DNA from 3 places in the Arthrobacter sp. PAMC25284 genome. Region 2 is predicted to be linked to each of the others. Evidence: riboswitches for the same ligand, from Rfam matches in the RefSeq annotation. Region 2 holds a riboswitch; each other region holds the start of a gene.

Region 1 (6,213 bases), 1.5 Mb from region 2:
ATCATCGGGAAGGCGAAGAAGCCCCAGGTGCCGCCGAGAATCGCGCCGGCCGCGTAGACCGGTTTGCGTCCGAACGCGTCGGAGAGCCGGCCGACCAGCGGGACCGCGCAGAAGTGGATGAAGTGCGCCACGAGCAGGAGCAGCAGGATCCGTGAGGTGTCCGTCTGCACGATGACCTTGAGGTAGGTGATGGAGAACGTAACCACGAGGTAGTACAGGATGTTCTCCGCGAAGCGCAGGCCCCATGGCGGTGAAAACGCCCCGCGGGTAGCGGCGGAACACTTCGGCGACGCCGTACCCCTTCTTTTCCAGGGTCACTTCCTTCTGTGCTTCGAGGAAGATGGGGGCGTCGCTGACCTTGGTGCGGATGTAGTAGCCGACCAGAACGATGACGGCAGAGAGCCAGAAGGCAACCCGCCAGCCCCAGCCGAGGAATTCCGCGGGCGCCAGGGTGGAGGACAGGGTGAACAGGACGCCGGTGGCGAGCAGGTTGCCCAGCGGCACCGCGGACTGCGGCCAGCTGGACCAGAAGCCGCGGGACTTGCTCGGGCTGTGCTCGGCGACCAGAAGGACGGCGCCACCCCATTCGCCGCCGACAGCGAAGCCCTGGGCGAAGCGGAGGAAGACCAGCAGGGCCGGGGCCCAGTAGCCGATCTGGGCGAAGGTCGGCAGGCAGCCCATCAGGAAGGTGGAGACGCCGACGAGGATGATGCTCAACTGCAGCAGTTGTTTGCGGCCGAACTTATCGCCGAAGTGGCCGAAGACGATGCCGCCGATCGGGCGGGCCACGAAGCCGACGGCGTAGGTCAGGAACGCGGCGATGATGCCGTCCAGCTCCGTACCGGAATTGGGGAAGAAGACCTTGCCAAAGACCAGGGTGGCCGCGGAGGCGTACAGGAAGAATTCGTACCATTCAACGACGGTGCCGGCCATCGAGGCCGCTACTACCTTCTTTAGTCCGGAGGACTCCGGATCAGTCTGCGCGGGGCGCCTCGCGGCGGGATTACCAACACTCATGGGAACTCCTCTGGCGTCTTCTTCGACACCGTTTGAACCAATGGACTCGGATGCGTGTGACATGGCGCACACGGCATCATTACCCATGAGTATGTCCGGCTCCAGCCCTGGTCTCAACGGCCATTAGCGCAGGGCGCATCTGCAAATATGCACAGACCAGCCGGGGCTAGCCGAAGAAGTGGCTGCGTAACTGCCCGCTGAGCTGGCCGATTTCGGTCAGGAATCCGTCGTGTCCGATGGGCGAGTCGATCATGTGCAGGACGGCGCCACCGGGCAGCGCCTCGGCCAGTTCCAGGGACTGGGCAGGGAAGTACAGCCGGTCGGACTCCACGGCTGCGATCAGGAACTTCGCTGTGGCCGCCGCCAGGGATGCGCTAAGGGCCCCGCGCCCCCGGCATACGTCGTGGCTCATCAGCGCTTCGGTGATGGCGATGTAGCTGTTGGCGTCGAAGCGCCGGACCAGCTTGCTCCCTTGGTGGTCCAGGTAGCTCTCCACCTGGTAGCGCCCCCGCCCGGCCACCGATCCGGCTTCCAGCGGAGCTTCGGCCCCCTGGGGATTCCGGCCGAACCGTCCGTCCAGTTCGGCGGCGGAGCGGTACGTGATGTGCGCGATCCTGCGCGCCAGGGCGAGGCCGGCTTCCGGCTGCGGACCGCCGTAGTAGTTCCCGCCGCGGAAATTGGGATCCTGCCGGATCGCCAGGGTCTGGGCCTGCGCAAAGGCGATCTGCTCGGCGGTGCTGCTCGCGCCGACTGAAATCACGGCGCAGTGCCGGACCCTTTCCGGGTAGGTAACGGCCCATTCGAGGGCACGTGCCCCGCCCAACGAACCGCCCAGGACAGCGTACCAACTCCCGATCCCCAGGGCGTCAGCGAGCCTGGCCTCGGCCGCGGTGGTGTCCCGCAGGGTGACCAGCGGGAACCGGGATCCCCAGGGCTGTCCGTCCGGCGCCGGCGTCGAGGGCCCCGTGGAGCCGTAGCAGCCGCCCAGGATGTTGATGGAGACCACGAAGTACCGGTCCGTATCCACGGGCGCACCGGGGCCGGCGAGTTCTTCCCACCAGCCGGGCTCCTCGCTGGCGCCGCGCGTGACGTGGGTGTCCCCGGTGAGGGCGTGTTCGATCAGCACGGCGTTGGAGCCGTCGGCGTTAAGGGTGCCCCATGTTTCGTAGCCGAGGACCACGTCCGGGAGCGTCACGCCGCATTCGAGGTCCAGGGCACCGATCCGGAGGTACTGGACGGTCCCGTCCGGCGCCCCGGCCGGGGGCGCAGGGTGAACGTCCGCGACCCGGGCCGGTGCGGACGCTGCGCATGTCCCGGCGTTGCGGGACGGTGTGGTTTCGGGGACACCACTGCGGGTGATGGAAATCGTCATGTGCGGACCTCACTTAGCGCTTGCCCGCCGTCGACTGAACGGCAGGCCAGGTCCTCACCCGGGGCACCCCGCCGCTAAAGGAGGGTTGCCGGCCAGCAAGCCGGGGCTGTCACTGGCACTCATGACCTTTTATGAGTGTACGAAACAGGGCGGGGAAATGGCGAAGAATGTGACTTCCATATGACAGCCGGACCTGGCCGCAGGAATTTCCCCATCTTTGAGGGCCGGTTCGGGCGGGCCGCCCCGAAACATCGGCGGGTGCCGGCGTCGTTGGCGCAAAGATGGGGAAATCCGGCGCAGGCCGGTAGCCCTACGCGGTCTTCGCTGCCCGGAATCCGGCGTCGAGATCAGAAAGGATGTCATCAATGTGTTCCAGTCCCACGGAGAGGCGCACGAGTCCCGGGCTGACGCCGGCGATCTCCTGCTGTTCCGCGGTGAGCTGGCTGTGGGTGGTCGACGCCGGATGGATGACCAGCGAGCGCACGTCGCCGATGTTGGCAACATGGGAGTGCAGTTCGAGGGCATCGACGAAACTCTTGCCGGCCTCCGCTCCCCCGGCGATGGTGAAGCTGACCACGGCACCGGTTCCCTTCGGCCCGTACGTGCGGCCCCGCTCGTACCAGGGGCTGGACGGCAGTCCGGCGTAGGCGACGGAGTCCACGTCGTCCCTGGCTTCGAGCCATTCGGCAACACGGGTGGCGTTGGCTACGTGGCGTTCCATCCGCAGGCTCAGCGTCTCGATGCCCTGGGCAATAAGGAACGCATTAAACGGCGAGACCGCCGAGCCGAGGTCCCGGAGGAGCTGGACCCTGGCCTTGAGGATATAGGAAAGGTTGGCCCCGAGGGCGCCATCCTTGCCCAGGTCCCGGGCGTACACGATGCCGTTGTAGGTGGGGTCCGGGGTGTTGAAGCCGGGATACCGTTCCGGGTCCTTGCCGAAGTCGAAGTTGCCGGAATCCACGATCACGCCGGCGATCGCGGTGCCGTGGCCGCCGAGGTACTTCGTGGCGGAGTGGACCACAATGTCCGCTCCCCATTCGATTGGCCGGATGAGGAAGGGTGTTGACAGGGTGTTGTCGACGATCAGCGGCACCCCGGCCTCGTGGGCAACCTTCGAGATGCCCTCGAGGTCCAGCACGTCCTGGCGGGGGTTGGAGACCACCTCACCGAAGAACAGTTTGGTGTTCGGCCGGACAGCCTGGCGCCACTGCTCGAGGTTGTCCGGATCGGCCACAAACGTAACGCTGATGCCGAACTTTTTCAGGGTGTGGGCGAACAGGTTGTACGTTCCGCCGTAAAGGCTGGGACTTGCCACGATGTGGTCTCCGGCTTCGGCCACGTTCAGGATGGCGAAGGTCTCGGCCGCCTGGCCAGAGCTCAACAGCAGGGCTCCGAGGCCGCCTTCGAGGCTGGCCACGCGCTGCTCCACCGCGTCCTGGGTGGGGTTGCCGATCCGGGTATAGATGGGCGCCAGTTCCGCGAGGGCGAAGCGGTTGGCGGCGCTTTCCGCGCTCGGGAAGACAAACGAAGTTGTCTGGTAAATCGGCAAGGCCCGCGCACCGGCGGTGGCGTCCGGCTCCTGGCCGGCATGGATCTGGCGGGTTTCGAAGGACCAGGAATTGGTCATTGTTGGCTCCTGACGGAATCGGGCACGGCCGTTCCGGGCCTCGATCCGGAACGGCACGGGCGCCGCGCTTGCCCTCCGGCGGTCGCCGGACAGCCAGGTCCTCACCCGGGGCACCCCACCGCGAGTGAGGGTTGCCGGCCAGCGAGCCGGGGCTGGATGCTGGCACTCATGACCTGGCTTCAGTGTAAGTACAGTGCTGCGGCGCCAATAGCTTTGTGACGAACATGTCGCTGAGCTGGGCCTGGGCCGCTACTGAATGACATCCCACCACGGTTAGGTACGCCTAAGCTGAGAGGCCCATCACAAAGTGCCAAGATGAAGGCATGCGCATGGATCACGTTTCTTACGCCTGTGAACACGATGGCTTGGCAGCCACCACCGAACGTATTGCGTCTGCCCTCGGCGTTGAAGCCGTGAAGGGCGGAGTACACCCCCGCTTCGGGACCCGCAACATGATCATCCCGCTCGCGGGCCACAAGTACCTGGAAGTCGTTGAGGTACTGAACCACCCGGCGTCGGACAAGGCACCGTTTGGCCAGGCAGTGCGGGCACGCTCCGAAGCGGGCGGCGGCTGGATGGGCTGGTGTGTCGAGGTCGATGACCTCGCGCCCTTCGAGCAACGGCTGGGCCGTGCCGCGGTGAAGGGCAACCGCAAGTTCCCCGACGGCCGCGAGCTCGTCTGGAAGCAGATCGGCATCCTCGGCCTCATCGCCGACCCGCAGGTCCCGTACATGCTCAAATGGGACGGCGATCCGGATCTGCACCCGTCCAACGCCTATGCGAGCGAAGTCAAGATGTCCAGCCTCACCATTGCCGGCTCTGCGGAGCGCGTCACCGAATGGCTCGGCGAACCAGTGGAAAAACCCCTGGAAGACGTCGCCGTGGAATGGCTCGCCCCGCACGGTACCCCCGGAATCCTGTCCGTCACATTCGAGACGGCCTCGGGCGCCGTTACGATCTAAGGCCCGGGCCCCCCATATTTCGGCTGCCATTCAGGGGTGCCAGAGTTGTCACCCCTGAACGGCGGCCGGACTTTGTTTAACCGGCTGTTTTCAGCCCAGCCCCACGGCCTTGCCGAACAGGCTGAACCCCACAAATGCCACGGTATCCAACACCGCATGGGCGATCACGAGAGGCATCACCCGCTTGGTGCGGGTATAGATCAGCGCGAACACCACCCCCATCACGGCGTTGCCGATGAACGGCCCGAATCCCTGGTAAAGGTGGTAGCTGCCGCGCAGCACGGCACTGGCAGCAATGGCCACGGGTACGCTCCAACCGAATTTCCCCAGCCGGTCCAGCAGGTACCCCACCACGATCACTTCCTCCACGATGCCGTGGCGGACCGCGGACAGGATCAGGACCGGCACCGTCCACCAGTAGGCATCGAGCGCGCTGGGGATGATCGCCGTCGTAATGCCAAGCGCCCTGCCCGCGGCATAGAGGGCCCCAGGGACGGAATCCCGATCACGGCAGCCAGACCCAGCCCCTGGCCGAGGTCTTTCCCCGGCCGGGCGAAGTTGAAGCCCAGTTTCCGGAAGGCCGAGGTGCCGCGGTCTCCGGCCGCACGGTGTTCCGAGAGGAAATAGATCACCAGGACCACCGGGACGAGGGCAAAGACGATGTCCAGTAACTGGTATGTGAGATCGAAGTATTCGCGGCTGCTCTTCGAACGGTTCAGTGTGGAGGTCCCCTGGGCCAGTGGTGCCCTGGTCATCTTGTCGAGCAGCTGGACCACGGAATACACGGCAGACTGGCCCAGGGACAGCCCCAGGACGATCAGGACTTCGAGCCGCAGCCGGCGGCGGGAGGGAACCAACATGCTCCTATCTTGCCCGGTGTTGCTGGCAGTCGCCTGCGGTTGCCTATGCTTGGGGTTTATGAGTGCGCCCGGGAAAATCATCATGATCCGGCACGGCCAGTCCGCTGCCAACGCCGACACCTCAATTTACAACCGCGTGCCGGACTACCGGATCCCGCTGACCGCACTGGGGGTGGAGCAGGCAAGGGCCGCGGGCGAGGAGATCCGGCGCCAGTTGGACGGCCGGCAGGTCTGCGTTTATGTCTCCCCGTACCTTCGTGCTTACCAGACGCTCGAAGCGCTCAACCTGGGCCCGCTGGTCGAGCGGGTCATCGAGGAACCGCGGCTGCGGGAGCAGGACTGGGCCAACTTCCAGCTCGCCGGCGAGATCGAGGA
Region 2 (6,213 bases):
CCACGCCCGGAAGCGCCCGATGGGCACCATCATCGAGGCCCTCGCCGGGCTGGGTGTCGGGGTCACGGCACCGGACGGAGGTCCGGCCGCCGCGCTGCCGTTCACGGTCCACGGAACGGGTGAAGTGCGCGGCGGACACCTCATCATTGATGCCAGTGCCTCCTCACAGTTCGTCTCCGCGCTGCTCCTCGCAGGCGCCCGCTTCACCGATGGACTGCATCTGGAACATACCGGCCCTCCGGTCCCCAGCCTGGACCACATCAACATGACGGTCGCCGTGCTGCGCGGCGCCGGTGTGTCCGTAGACGACTCCCGCCCGGACCATTGGATCGTGGCACCCGGCAGCATCAGGGCCTTTGACCACCGGATCGAGCAGGATCTCTCGAACGCCGGCCCGTTCCTGGCGGCCGCGCTGGCAACCCGCGGCACCGTGCGCATCCCGGACTGGCCGGCCGAGACCACTCAGGTCGGCGACCTCTGGCGCAGCATCCTGACCACCATGGGGGCCACGGTGACCCTGCAGGACGGCATCCTGACGGTGACCGGCGGTCCGGAGATCCGGGGCGCGGATTTCGATGAAACCAGCGAACTCGCGCCGACTGTCGCGGCCCTCTGCGCCCTGGCCACCGGGCCATCGCGCCTGGGCGGGATCGCGCACCTCCGCGGCCACGAAACGGACCGGCTCGCGGCCCTGGTGGCGGAGATCAACCGCCTCGGCGGCGACGCGGAAGAAACCTCCGACGGCCTCATCATCCGTCCCGCCGCCCTCCACGGCGGCGTTGTGCACAGCTACGCGGACCACCGGATGGCCACCGCAGGCGCCATCCTGGGCCTCGCGGTACCCGGCGTCGAGGTCGAGGACATCGGGACCACGGCCAAGACCATGCCGGACTTTCCACAGATGTGGTCCGCCATGCTGGAACAGGGATCCGCCGGAGACCGCACCGGGTCCGCCGGAGCCTCCACGGACTCCCCCGCGGCCGGGAAGGACAACACCCATGGCGCGCAGCACTGACTCGTGGGACGAGTCCGACGTCCGGATCCGGCCGAATAAGAAGGGCACGCGCCCGCGCACAAAGGACCGGCCCAGCTACGACGACGCCCAGACCGGGCGCATCATCACCGTGGACCGGGGCCGGTACACCGCAGTGGTGGGCGAAGGCACCGCTGACGAACGCAAGATCATCGCTGCCCGGGCCCGGGAACTGCGCCGCAATCCCGTCGTCGCCGGCGATTTTGTCTCGCTGGTCGGGGATGTGAGCGGCGAACCGGACACCCTTGCCCGGCTCGTGAAGATCCAGGACCGCAAGACGCTCCTGCGGCGCAGCGCGGACGACACCGATCCGATCGAACGCGCCGTGGTCGCCAACGCGGACACCCTGGTGATCGTGGTCGCCGCCGCCAACCCGGAGCCACGCACCGGCTTTATCGACCGCGCCCTGGTAGCCGCCTACGACGCCGGCATTTCGCCGCTGCTGCTGGTGACCAAGGCCGACGTCAAGGATCCTGCGGAGCTGTTGTCCAATTACCAGCACCTCGATTTTCCGGTCATCATCAGCCGGACCGCGGACTCGGCTGCGTCCGGGATCGATGCCCGCTCGGACGACGGGCTCTCCGCCCGGCTGGACCGCGACGCAGTGTCCCAGTTGCGCGGCCACCTCGACGGCAAGGTCACCGTGATGCTCGGCCATTCCGGCGTCGGGAAGTCCACCATGGTGAACGCCCTGACCGGCGCCGAACGCGCCACCGGCGGCGTCAACGCCGTTACCGGGCGCGGCCGGCACACCTCCTCGTCGGCCCTGGCACTTAAAGTCAACGACGCACCGGCCGGCAGCTGGATCATCGACACCCCCGGCATCCGGTCCTTTGGCCTGGCGCATGTGGACCCGGACCGGATCCTTCGCTCCTTCCCGGACCTTGAGCCGGGGACGGATGACTGCGAGCGGGGCTGCAAACACAATTCCGACGCCGTCAACTGCGGTGTGGACGCCTGGGTGGCTGCCGGACAGGCAGGCCCCTCGGGACCGGCCCGGCTCGCTTCCCTGCGCCGCCTGTTGGGCACCGATCCGCGGATGGAAGCACAGGACGCCAAGGAACTCGGCATCGTCTCCTAGGCAGGCCGGCAGTCCGGCGGCCGGTCGTTCCGCGCCACCAAGCCCGGCCTGCCGCAGACGGGCCTGCTTTGGCGGTAGTTTAGAACCATGAGTCAACCCGCTTCGAGCTACAACGATGACCTGCGACTTGCCCACGTGCTGGCAGATTCCGTCGACGACCAGACGATGAGCCGTTTCAAGGCCCTCGACCTGCGGATCGAAACGAAGCCCGACCTCACCCCGGTCACGGACGCCGACAAGTCTGCGGAGGAAGCCATCCGCGGGCAGCTGTCCCGGTCCCGCCCGCGCGACGCCGTCCTCGGCGAAGAGTTCGGCAGTTCCGGCCACGGTTCCCGCCGCTGGATCATCGACCCGATCGACGGCACCAAGAACTTTGTCCGCGGCGTCCCGGTCTGGGCGACCCTGATCGCCCTCGTTGATGAGGGCGAACCGGTGGTCGGCGTCGTCAGCGCCCCGGCCCTGGGGAAACGCTGGTGGGCCGCGAAGGGCTCCGGCGCCTACACCGGCCGTTCACTGGCCGCCGCGACCCGGCTGAAAGTCTCCAACATCTCAGAGCTCTCCGACGCGTCGCTGTCGTATTCCAGCCTGTCGGGCTGGAAGGAGCGCGGCAACCTGGATGAGTTCATCGGCCTGACCGAGGAGGTCTGGCGGACCCGCGCCTACGGCGATTTCTGGTCTTACTGCCTGGTCGCCGAAGGCGCTGTGGACATTGCCTGCGAACCTGAGCTCAACCTCTACGACATGGCCGCCCTGGTCCCGATCGTGACCGAGGCCGGCGGCCGGTTCACGTCCCTGGAGGGTGTAGACGGCCCGTTCGGCGGCAACGCCCTCGCGACCAACTCGATCCTCCACTCGGAGGTCCTCAAGCGCCTCAATCCGGGCCTGGACGACCTGGACGACCTGCTCTAGCAAGACCTCCGGAATGCCGCCAAAACCGAAGAAACGGCGCCTGACTCCCCCGCACCGGGGAGTCAGGCGCCGTTTCTTCGATTTGCAGACCGATTGACCGCACCGCGTAATAAACCGCTTCACATTGAATGCGGCTGTTTTCCTCCGCCGCGGGGATGCCTTACGCTCGAATCAGGTCACGAGTGCCAGCGCTAAACCCCGGTTTGCTGGCCGGCAACCCTCCATTCGCGGTGGGGTGCCCCGGGTGACGACCTGGCCGGTCCGGAGCGGACCTGGCAAGCGCGGATCCCCGGTGTGAGGGGTCCTTTTTTGAGCGAGGTCCCATGACAACTGCCACTTTTCCCGTCACCATCCCCGGCCTGTCCGACGCACGATTCGCCGCCGGACGCCACCCGCTCGCCGCCGTCACCGGGGCGGAGATCCGGACCCCGCTGATCCACGGTGGCCACGTCCGGTACGCCAATCTGGACTACGGCGCCTCGGCCCCGGCGCTTTCCGTGGTCTCCGCCTACCTGAACGAGATCCTGCCGTACTACGCCAGTGTCCACCGCGGCGCCGGGTACGCCTCCCAGATCAGCACCTCGGTCTACGAAAACGCCCGCACCATTGTCCGGGACTTCGTCGGCGGCCGGGCTGACGACTCGGTGATCTTCACCCGCAACACCACCGACTCCCTGAACCTGCTGGCCGGCTGCCTGCCGCTGAAGGATGGCCAGCACAGCGGCGACGTGCTCTACCTCGATATCGAGCACCACGCCAACCTGCTGCCGTGGCAGGGTGTGCCGCACCGCAGCATTGTGGCGGCGCCGACCCTCGCGGGCACTCTGAACCGGCTGCGCGCCGAACTCGCCCTGGGCAATGTCGCCCTGCTGGCCGTGACCGGAGCCTCCAACGTCACCGGCGAGATCCTGCCGATCGACACCCTGGCCGCGTTGGCCCACGAGTACGGCGCCCGAATCGTCGTCGACGCAGCCCAACTGGCCGCGCACCGCCGGATCAACATCAGCGCGGACGACGTCGACTACGTCGCCTTCTCCGGGCACAAACTGTATGCGCCCTTCGGCGCCGGAGTGCTGGTGGGGCGGCCGGACTGGCTCGACGCCGGAACCCCGCACCTGGCCGGCGGCGGCGCCGTCCGCGACGCACGACTCGACTCCGTCACGTGGACCACCGGCCCGGCACGGCACGAAGGCGGCTCCCCGAACGTCCTCGGCGCAGCGACGCTGGCCCGGGCCACCCAAGTCATCGCCGCCCTGGACGAAAAGGACTGGCAGGCCCACGAAGACGCCATCCGCTCCTACCTCGTCGACGGGCTCCAGCGGATCGACGGCGTCACCGTACACCGGATCTTCGCGGACACCGCTGCAGCGGACCGCCCGGCGGAAGACGCCGGGCCCGGCAGCATCGGCGTCGTCAATTTCTCCCTCAAAGGCTACGACGCCGGCCTGGTCGCCGCCTACCTGGCCGCCGAGCACGGCATCGGCCTGCGCGACGGCCGCTTCTGCGCCCACCCGCTGCTCAAGCGCCTCGGCTTGCCCGCCGGCTCCCTGCGCGCCAGTTTCGGCCTCGGCTCACGGCTCGAGGACGCACAGCGGCTGCTCGCCGGCATCGAAGAGCTTTTGCGAACGGGGCCCGGCTGGGACTACGTCGTCGACGCGGGCCGCTGGGTGCCCGCCAACGACACCCGCATCTACCCGCACTGGGCGCCCAACACCCCAGGTACGGCGGGCGCGGCACCCTGCACCGGTGACTAGGCGCGGGTGCCGGGCGCTCCGGACCAGTCCCCTGCATCCGGGCCCCGACGGCGGGACGGGGTAAACGAGCTGCCGTATTCGTACGGTAAATTCGAAAGGTATCCGAAACAGTCAGGACCTTCCGAAGGAGATCGCACGTGGCACGCGGCGGCCCCAAGCTCTACCAGGAGCGACGCCGGGAGCTCGGCCAGAGCTTCCAGGACGGCGGAGAACACTATGACCGCGTCCGGCCGGGCTATCCCGCAGAGTCTGCGCACTGGCTGATTCCGGCCAAGGCGGCTGACGCCGCCGACGTCGGCGCGGGAACCGGAAAATTCACCGCCCTGCTCGTGGCAAGCGGACTCCGCACGGTCGCCGTCGATCCGTCCCCGGACATGCTGGACCAGCTCCGCCGGGCCCTGCCCGGGGTGAGCGCCGTCGAGGGATCCGCGGAGCACACGGGGCTCGACTCCACAGCATTTGACCTCGTCACGGTGGCCCAGGCCTGGCACTGGTGCGACCCGCAGCAGGCCAGCGCCGAGATCGCCCGGATCTTACGGCCGCACGGCGTGCTCGGGCTGATCTGGAACCAGCTGGACACCTCCGTGCCCTGGGTGCACCGGCTCTCCCGCATCATGCACGCCGGCGACGTCCACAAGCCACACTTCAAACCCGCCGTGGGCCCGGAGTTCACCGCGTTGGAGAGCCGTCTGAGCCGCTGGGAAGATCCGGTAACTCCGGAGGACATCAAGGAGCTCACCAAGTCCCGGAGCTACTATCTGGCAGCAACAGAGGCCACCCGGGCCAAGGTGATGGGCAATCTTGACTGGTATCTGCACGAGCACCTCGGCCATCCGCGGGGCGCGGGCCTCCGGCTTCCTTACCTGACGCAGACCTGGCGGGCCATCAAAGCCTGATTCGCGGACGGATTGCGCGGCTCCGTCATCCGCCCTAGTCTTTCGGTATCCCTCATTACCTCTTGTAGGTGCGTGAAACTTTTCCGCCAGGCGCTGTTCCGTGCCGTCCGACCGCGCGCCGCCGCAGCCGCGCTGATTCCCAGGAGTTCCACCGTGCTGGACAGCTCAGGACACGGCATAAAACCCGTGGGGCCGGACGCCGACCGGCGGCGCCCGGCCCGCACCGCACTGATCGGGCTCCTGGGACCTGCCTTCGTGGCCTCAATCGCCTACGTGGACCCCGGCAACGTCGCCGCCAACCTCACCGCCGGCGCCCAGTACGGCTACCTTCTGGTCTGGGTGCTCGTGGTGGCCAACGTGATGGCCGTGCTGATCCAGTACCAGTCCGCCAAACTGGGGATCGTGACCGGCAGGAGCCTGCCGGAGCTCCTCGGGGATCGCCTCGGAACGTTCTGGCGGCGGGCCTTCTGGGTGCAGGCCGAAATCGTGGCTGCAGCCACCGACCTCGCCGAAGTTGTGGGCGGCGCGATCGCGCTGTAT
Region 3 (6,213 bases), 930 kb from region 2:
GCCTCCTCCAGCGCGGTCAGCAGATCATCGGTGACATGATCGGCGCTCATGATGTAGAACTCGGCGTTAACGAAGGTCTTGGCCTCCCGGACCGCGGCGGCCATCGCCTTGATGGAGTCCGGGTAGCCCGGCAGCAGCTCGACGCTGTTGCCGTCCACCATCGGCAGCGAGCCCAGGGTCTTGTTCAATTCGGCCGCTGACGCGACCCATTCCGGGCCGCTATAGTCACTTTCCATACTTGCCAGCTCGGAGGTGCCGGCCCGGACGCGCGTGTTGATGGCCTGCTGCTGCGCCCGGCGGCGGCGGGAAAGGCGGAAGTTGCCGAAGAGCAGGAACAGCGTCAGGCCCACGGAGGGAACGAAGAAGATGACCAGCAGCCACGCCATCGCCGTGGTGGGCCGGCGGTTACCGGGGATGATTCCCAGCGCCAGCACCCGGATGGCGAGGTCGATCAGGGTCAGGACCACGATCAGCCAGGGCGGGAGAGTTCCCGCCAACGGTATCGGCCACAACACAGGCGAACCCCTCCAGCTACAGGCCCGCGGAACTGTTCCGGATCGGGCAACGACCAAATCCTATCCCGGGACGCCGCGCACTAAGCTGATGCCATGACTTCTGCTGCTGGCGTTTCCGCTCCTGTCACGGTTCTGGTCTTCCTGGATCCCGCATTCGAGGACGGCCGCCTGGCTGACGCGTCAAAACCGCAACTGATGGCCACAGACCAGGGGGCCACCCGTGGCGACGGTGTTTTCGAGTCGCTGCTGGCCGTCGGCGGCCAGCCCCGGAAGCTTCAGGCCCATCTGGACCGGCTGGCAGGATCGGCCCGCCTCCTGGAACTGGACATCCCCGTCGAAGACGTGTGGCGGCGCGCGATTGGCACGGCCCTCAGCGAGTACCGGGGCCGGCCAGCGCCCGTCCCGGACGCCCTCGATCCCGACGGCCATGCGGGCGATAGTGCAGACACGCCCGCCGATGAGGCAGTTATCAAACTGATTGCCACCCGCGGCGTCGAGGGCGGCGACGGCCCCATCTGCTGGGTCCAGGCATCCCGGCCGTCCCCGGCCGGCCGCCGCCAGCGCGAGACCGGACTCGACGTGATCCTGCTGGAGCGCGGCTATGACAGCGAGGTCGGCGAACGCGCCCCCTGGCTGCTGCTCGGGGCCAAAACACTGTCCTATGCCGTGAACATGGCCGCCCTGCGGTACGCGCACCGGCAGGGTGCCGACGACGTCATCTTCACCTCAGCGGACGGACGGGTCCTTGAAGGGCCGACGTCGACCGTGCTGCTGGCGCATTTGGAAACCTCGGACGACGGCGCCGGCGGGGTCCGGACGGTCCGTCGGCTGATCACGCCGCAACAGGACAGCGGCATCCTGCCCGGTACCTCCCAGGGCGCCCTCTTCACGGCAGCGAAGGCCGCCGGCTGGGAGCTGGGGTACGGGCCGCTGGAGCCGCAGGATCTGCTCGACGCCGATGCCGTGTGGCTGATCTCCAGCATCCGGCTCCTGGCCCCGGTGAACCACATCGACGGCCATGAAATCGGGACCCGGGAACGGCGGGCACAGCTCACGGCGGAGCTCAACGCCCTCTACGCGACGATCGGATAGGCGGGGATCCAGCCGGCGTGCCGGAAAGTGCCACCTCAGGCTGAGCGCACGGCTCCTGCGTACGCTGACGGGCGCCGCCGGAACGAGGCCGGGTTGAAGGACGGAAGCAGGAACGCCGCCAGGACCGCGTCGAGGAGTTCGGGGGCTGCGGCGCTGCTGGCACCAAACCGTGCCCGCAGGCCCAGGACCACCGGGGTGCCATCGGCCCTGCGGCGGATGTCAACCTCGACCGGCCCCGTCAGCCCGACGGCATGGACGGCGGCCATGGCCAGCGGGGCCACATCCGCGGCGGCGCCGGTCGCGACCCTCCGGCCCACAGCGGACGCAGCACCGGTGTCGGTCCCGGCGCCCAGGCCGGCCCGGACAGGCTGATCCACGACTACCACGTGGGGCGCCATCGCGTTCTGCGTCCGGGTCCCGAAGACCAGTGCGACATATCCTGCCCCCGGGATGAACTCCTGGACGATCCGGCCCTCCGGCTGCTGCGCCCAGTCCACCGGCCCGGCCCCGGGCAGGACTACGGCGCCGTTCTCGCCGCGGGGGACCCTCGGCCTCACGACGACGGAACCGCCCATCGCTGCGAGGGACGCCGGTGCGGCCGCGAAGTCGCTGGGCACACCGAACCGCGGGACCGCGATCCCCTCTGCCTGCAGCGTCCAAGCGGTCAGGAGGCGATCGTTGGCGAGGGCCACCGGGCCGGGATCGGACACGATCAGCCGGACGCCGTCGCTGAACGCGGCACGGGCGGCCGCCAGGTGCGGCAACTCCTCGGTGCGCGTCGGGATAACCACATTGAGGTTCCTGGCATCAACGAGCCGGCGCAGAGCCGGGACCCAGTCCGGATCCGATGCCGGCGGAAGCACCACCGCCTCGGTACCCGCGATACCCGGCACCTGGCAGGAGTCGGCGCCGAGAACCGGGAGTCCCCGGGCCGAAAGCTGGGTTGCGATGCTCCGCCCGGCGGCGCTGCCAAGTCCGGTAACCAGGATGTGTGGACGCACGGCTTCCCCTTCCGTTGCGGGCCGCTGACGCCGGTCCCCCCGGCGGCAGCGATTCACAGTTATATGAGACCTAAGTTCTGAGACCCAAGTTCTGAGACTTGAGCGGCGATGTTGCTGGCTTTGTCCTTCCAGTAAAGTGGCCGCCGTCCCGGATAACACGAGTGGCCACTACTTGGAACTCCCGGTTGCGCCGGGCCCGGTTCCCGGCATCCGTGACAGAAAATGACGACGGCGGCAGTGCGGGCCGACGTCGTAAGTGTTACGTTCGTTGGGAGTAATGAGAACCGGTGCCAAGCCCTGACTGGCCGGTCGGCAACCCTCCCTTTCGCGGCGGGGTGCCTCAGGTGAATACTCGGCATATCGACCACTCGAGCTGCAAGCGTGAATGAAGGAGATCCCTAATGCCCGACGCATCCGTCCAGGCGGCCCCGCAGGCCTCCCCCGAGGAAAAACTGGCCTACCGGCTGTTCACCGGCCCCGATGACCGTTCCTTCTGCGAGCGCGTCTCGGCCGCCCTGGCCGAAGGGTACGTGCTTCACGGCAACCCCGCCGTCACGTTTAACGGCAGCACCGTGATCGTGGCGCAGGCCGTCATCCTGCCCACGGCGATTGCGTCCGCGGACGCAGCCGTCGCGAACGCCGTCGAGGACCTCGACAGCGACGCTGCCGACTACGAGGAAGCATTTGAGGGGCACGCGTGAGCTACGCAGGAGACCTCACCCCGCCGGAAGCCTGGGCCAAGCTGGAGGCCGGCGCCGTTCTGGTCGACGTGCGCACAGAAGGCGAATGGGCCCACATTGGTATACCGGACACCAAGGCCACCGAGAACGATCCACTGTTCATCCAGTGGAATCTTGCCGGCGGCTACGCCAACCCGCGGTTTATCGAGCAGTTGAAGTTGCAGGCGCCGGAGGACGACGCGGTGGAACTCATCTTCCTGTGCCGCTCCGGCGCCCGCTCCATTGCCGCCGCCATTGCCGCCACTGAAGCCGGGTTCACCGCGTACAACGTCCTGGAAGGCTTCGAAGGCGAACCCGACCACCTCGGCGAGCGGACCGTCAACGGCTGGAAGAACCGCGGCCTGCCCACCAATCTCGGAGAAAACTAAGTGGGTTTCAATCCCGACGCCGCAGGGTGGGGACCGGAGACCCAGGCCGTACGCGGCGGTCTTGACCGCAGCGGCTTCCAGGAGACCACTGAGCCGGTGTTCCTCAATTCCGGGTTCGTCTACGAATCCGCCGCAGCCGCCGAACGGGCCTTCACCGGCGAAGACGAGCGGTTTGTCTACTCGCGCTACGGCAACCCGTCGGTGGCGACCTTCCAGGAGCGACTCCGGCTGATCGAGGGAACAGAGGCATGCTTCGCGACGGCATCCGGCATGTCCGCGGTCTTCACCGCCCTCGGCGCCCTGCTGGCAGCCGGCGACCGGGTGGTCGCCGCACGCTCCCTCTTCGGTTCCTGCTTCGTGATCCTCAGTGAGGTTCTGCCTCGCTGGGGCGTCGAGACTGTCTTCGTGGACGGACCGGATCTGGAGCAGTGGCGGGTGGCGCTGTCGGAGCCGACGACGGCCGTGTTCTTCGAGTCCCCATCAAACCCCATGCAGGAAATCGTCGACATTGCCGCGGTGAGCGCCCTCGCGCATGCCGCCGGCGCCACCGTGGTGGTGGACAACGTCTTCGCCACACCGCTGCTGCAGCGCTGCGGTGATTTGGGCGCGGACGTGGTTGTCTACTCCGGCACCAAGCACATTGACGGTCAAGGCCGTGTTCTGGGCGGCGCCATCCTGGGAACGAAGGAGTTCATCGACGGCCCGGTCAAGCAGCTGATGCGGCATACCGGCCCGGCGTTGTCCGCTTTCAACGCCTGGGTGCTGACCAAGGGGCTGGAGACCATGGCGCTGCGGGTGAACCACGCCTCGGCCTCGGCACTGCGTCTCGCCGCCTGGCTTGAAGGGCAACCGGCGGTGGGCTGGGTCAAGTACCCGTTGCTGGCATCCCACCCGCAGCACGAGCTGGCGGCGCGGCAGATGAAGGCCGGCGGGACCGTGTTGACGCTGGAGCTCGCCCCGACGCCCGGGCGGTCCGCGAAGGAAGCCGCCTTCGCGTTGCTGGACGGGCTGCGGATCATCGACATCTCCAACAACCTGGGCGATTCGAAATCCCTGATTACGCACCCGGCCACCACAACGCACCGGGCCATGGGTCCGGAGGGACGCGCCGCAATCGGGCTGAGCGACGGAGTGGTGCGGCTGTCCGTGGGTCTGGAAGACGTCGAAGACCTGATGCGTGACCTGGGTCAGGCCCTGAAGCAGGTCTAACCGCCCCGGCCCCGGCCGTCGTCCGCGGGCCGTCCCCGGGAGCTATCCGGCGAATGGCACTTCGTCAGGGGACAACGACGTCGCCCTGACCGCGTGGTCCACGACGCCGGGCAGCCCGGCCTCGGCGAACAGGCGGCGTTGCTGTTGCGACCCGGTGCCGCGCTCCATGATCCGCCGGATGCCCGCGTCCACCAGCCCGAGTTCGCCCTGTTCCTGGAGCACCGGGGCAAGGTAGTCCACCAGCGCATCCACTACGTCGCGGGCAGGTGCGGGCCTGAAGCTGCCGAAATCCAGCAACTCCGTGCGCACGCCGAAGTTACTGGCCTGCCAGGCAGCCATCCGCAACAGCACAGTGGGGACCGGGGCCGGTTCAACGCCGTCGCGCCAGTCCCGGCTGGCCGATTCCACGAGCGCGCGGACCAGCACGGCAATCAGCGCCGCGTCTTCGGCAAGCAGACACACATCCGCCACCCTGACCTCAACGGTGGGATGGTGCCGGCACAGACGGGCGTCAAAGTAGACCATCCCCTCGTCGAACAGCACTCCGGTCTCCAGCAGCCGGTTCACAACCCGGCGATAGACAGACAGACTTCCGAAAATCATCGACGGTCCGGCGCCGGGCCAACGGTTCCAGACCTGTGTGCGGTAGCTGTCGAACCCGGTCTCCGTGCCGTTCCAGTAGGGCGAGTTCGCGCTGAGTGCCACCAGGACGGCCAGCTTGTCGCGGATCCGGTCCATCACGGCCACTCCCTCGTGCGGGGACTCCACGAGGGTGTGCACGTGCAGGCCGCAGGTCAGCTGGTCCCGCACGGTGAGCCCGAAGCGGTTTTCCATGGCGGTGTAGCGCGGTTTGGGCGTCATATGGGTCACCGGCGCGTGCGGCGACGTTGCCAGGGCGGCAACCCGGGCCCCGTGGGTCCGGGCGGCGCGGTCCGCGAGGTCCCGGTCCAGCCGGATTGCCCGGAGCAGCCCGGCGTAATCCCGGCACGGCGCCGTCTGGGTTTCGATTTGTTCGAGCTTGAGCTCATAGCTGAAGCCGGGTTCGTCCGGGCAGGCGGCGCCGTCGGGGCTCAGCTGTGCCATCAGGGCCGCAGCAAGAGCCAGCGGGGAACCAGTCGCCTCGTCGACAATCAGGAGTTCTTCCTCAACGCCGAAAGTGCGCATGATCCTATTTTGCCCGTGCGGACGTGTATGCAACAGATGGCGCGGACCAACGCGGAGCCACTTTTCGCCCGTCCGGCGGCCCCGGATGGGCGAACAGTGCCCCCGCGTTGGTCTTTCAGAGGAA

What was found. Region 2 has a riboswitch for S-adenosylmethionine ahead of KY499_RS17240 (aminotransferase class V-fold PLP-dependent enzyme). Riboswitches for the same ligand answer to the same signal wherever they lie in the genome.
Region 1: it holds a riboswitch for S-adenosylmethionine, as region 2 does, so the genes downstream of both, KY499_RS06235 (homoserine O-acetyltransferase) here and KY499_RS17240 (aminotransferase class V-fold PLP-dependent enzyme) in region 2, are expected to answer to the same signal.
Region 3: it holds a riboswitch for S-adenosylmethionine, as region 2 does, so the genes downstream of both, KY499_RS12910 (DUF1737 domain-containing protein) here and KY499_RS17240 (aminotransferase class V-fold PLP-dependent enzyme) in region 2, are expected to answer to the same signal.

Annotation. Positions count from the first base shown of each region.
Region 1 covers NZ_CP080382.1:1,317,418-1,323,630, forward strand. The annotation lists partial or broken gene KY499_RS06230 (MFS transporter) at 1-1,017, opposite strand, end outside; gene KY499_RS06235 (homoserine O-acetyltransferase) at 1,184-2,389, opposite strand; SAM riboswitch class IV at 2,401-2,516, opposite strand; gene KY499_RS06240 (bifunctional o-acetylhomoserine/o-acetylserine sulfhydrylase) at 2,700-4,016, opposite strand; SAM riboswitch class IV at 4,076-4,190, opposite strand; gene KY499_RS06245 (VOC family protein) at 4,340-4,978, shown strand; partial or broken gene KY499_RS06250 (CPBP family intramembrane glutamic endopeptidase) at 5,069-5,838, opposite strand; gene KY499_RS06255 (histidine phosphatase family protein) at 5,897-6,213, shown strand, end outside.
Region 2 covers NZ_CP080382.1:3,724,668-3,730,880, reverse strand. The annotation lists gene aroA (3-phosphoshikimate 1-carboxyvinyltransferase) at 1-1,015, shown strand, start outside; gene KY499_RS17250 (ribosome small subunit-dependent GTPase A) at 999-2,114, shown strand; gene hisN (histidinol-phosphatase) at 2,202-3,023, shown strand; SAM riboswitch class IV at 3,198-3,311, shown strand; gene KY499_RS17240 (aminotransferase class V-fold PLP-dependent enzyme) at 3,347-4,777, shown strand; gene KY499_RS17235 (class I SAM-dependent methyltransferase) at 4,915-5,673, shown strand; partial or broken gene KY499_RS17230 (Nramp family divalent metal transporter) at 5,851-6,213, shown strand, end outside.
Region 3 covers NZ_CP080382.1:2,793,215-2,799,427, reverse strand. The annotation lists gene cls (cardiolipin synthase) at 1-515, opposite strand, end outside; gene KY499_RS12920 (aminodeoxychorismate lyase) at 609-1,607, shown strand; gene KY499_RS12915 (hypothetical protein) at 1,643-2,608, opposite strand; SAM riboswitch class IV at 2,882-2,996, shown strand; gene KY499_RS12910 (DUF1737 domain-containing protein) at 3,010-3,309, shown strand; gene KY499_RS12905 (rhodanese-like domain-containing protein) at 3,306-3,716, shown strand; gene KY499_RS12900 (O-succinylhomoserine sulfhydrylase) at 3,717-4,925, shown strand; gene KY499_RS12895 (glutamate--cysteine ligase) at 4,968-6,089, opposite strand.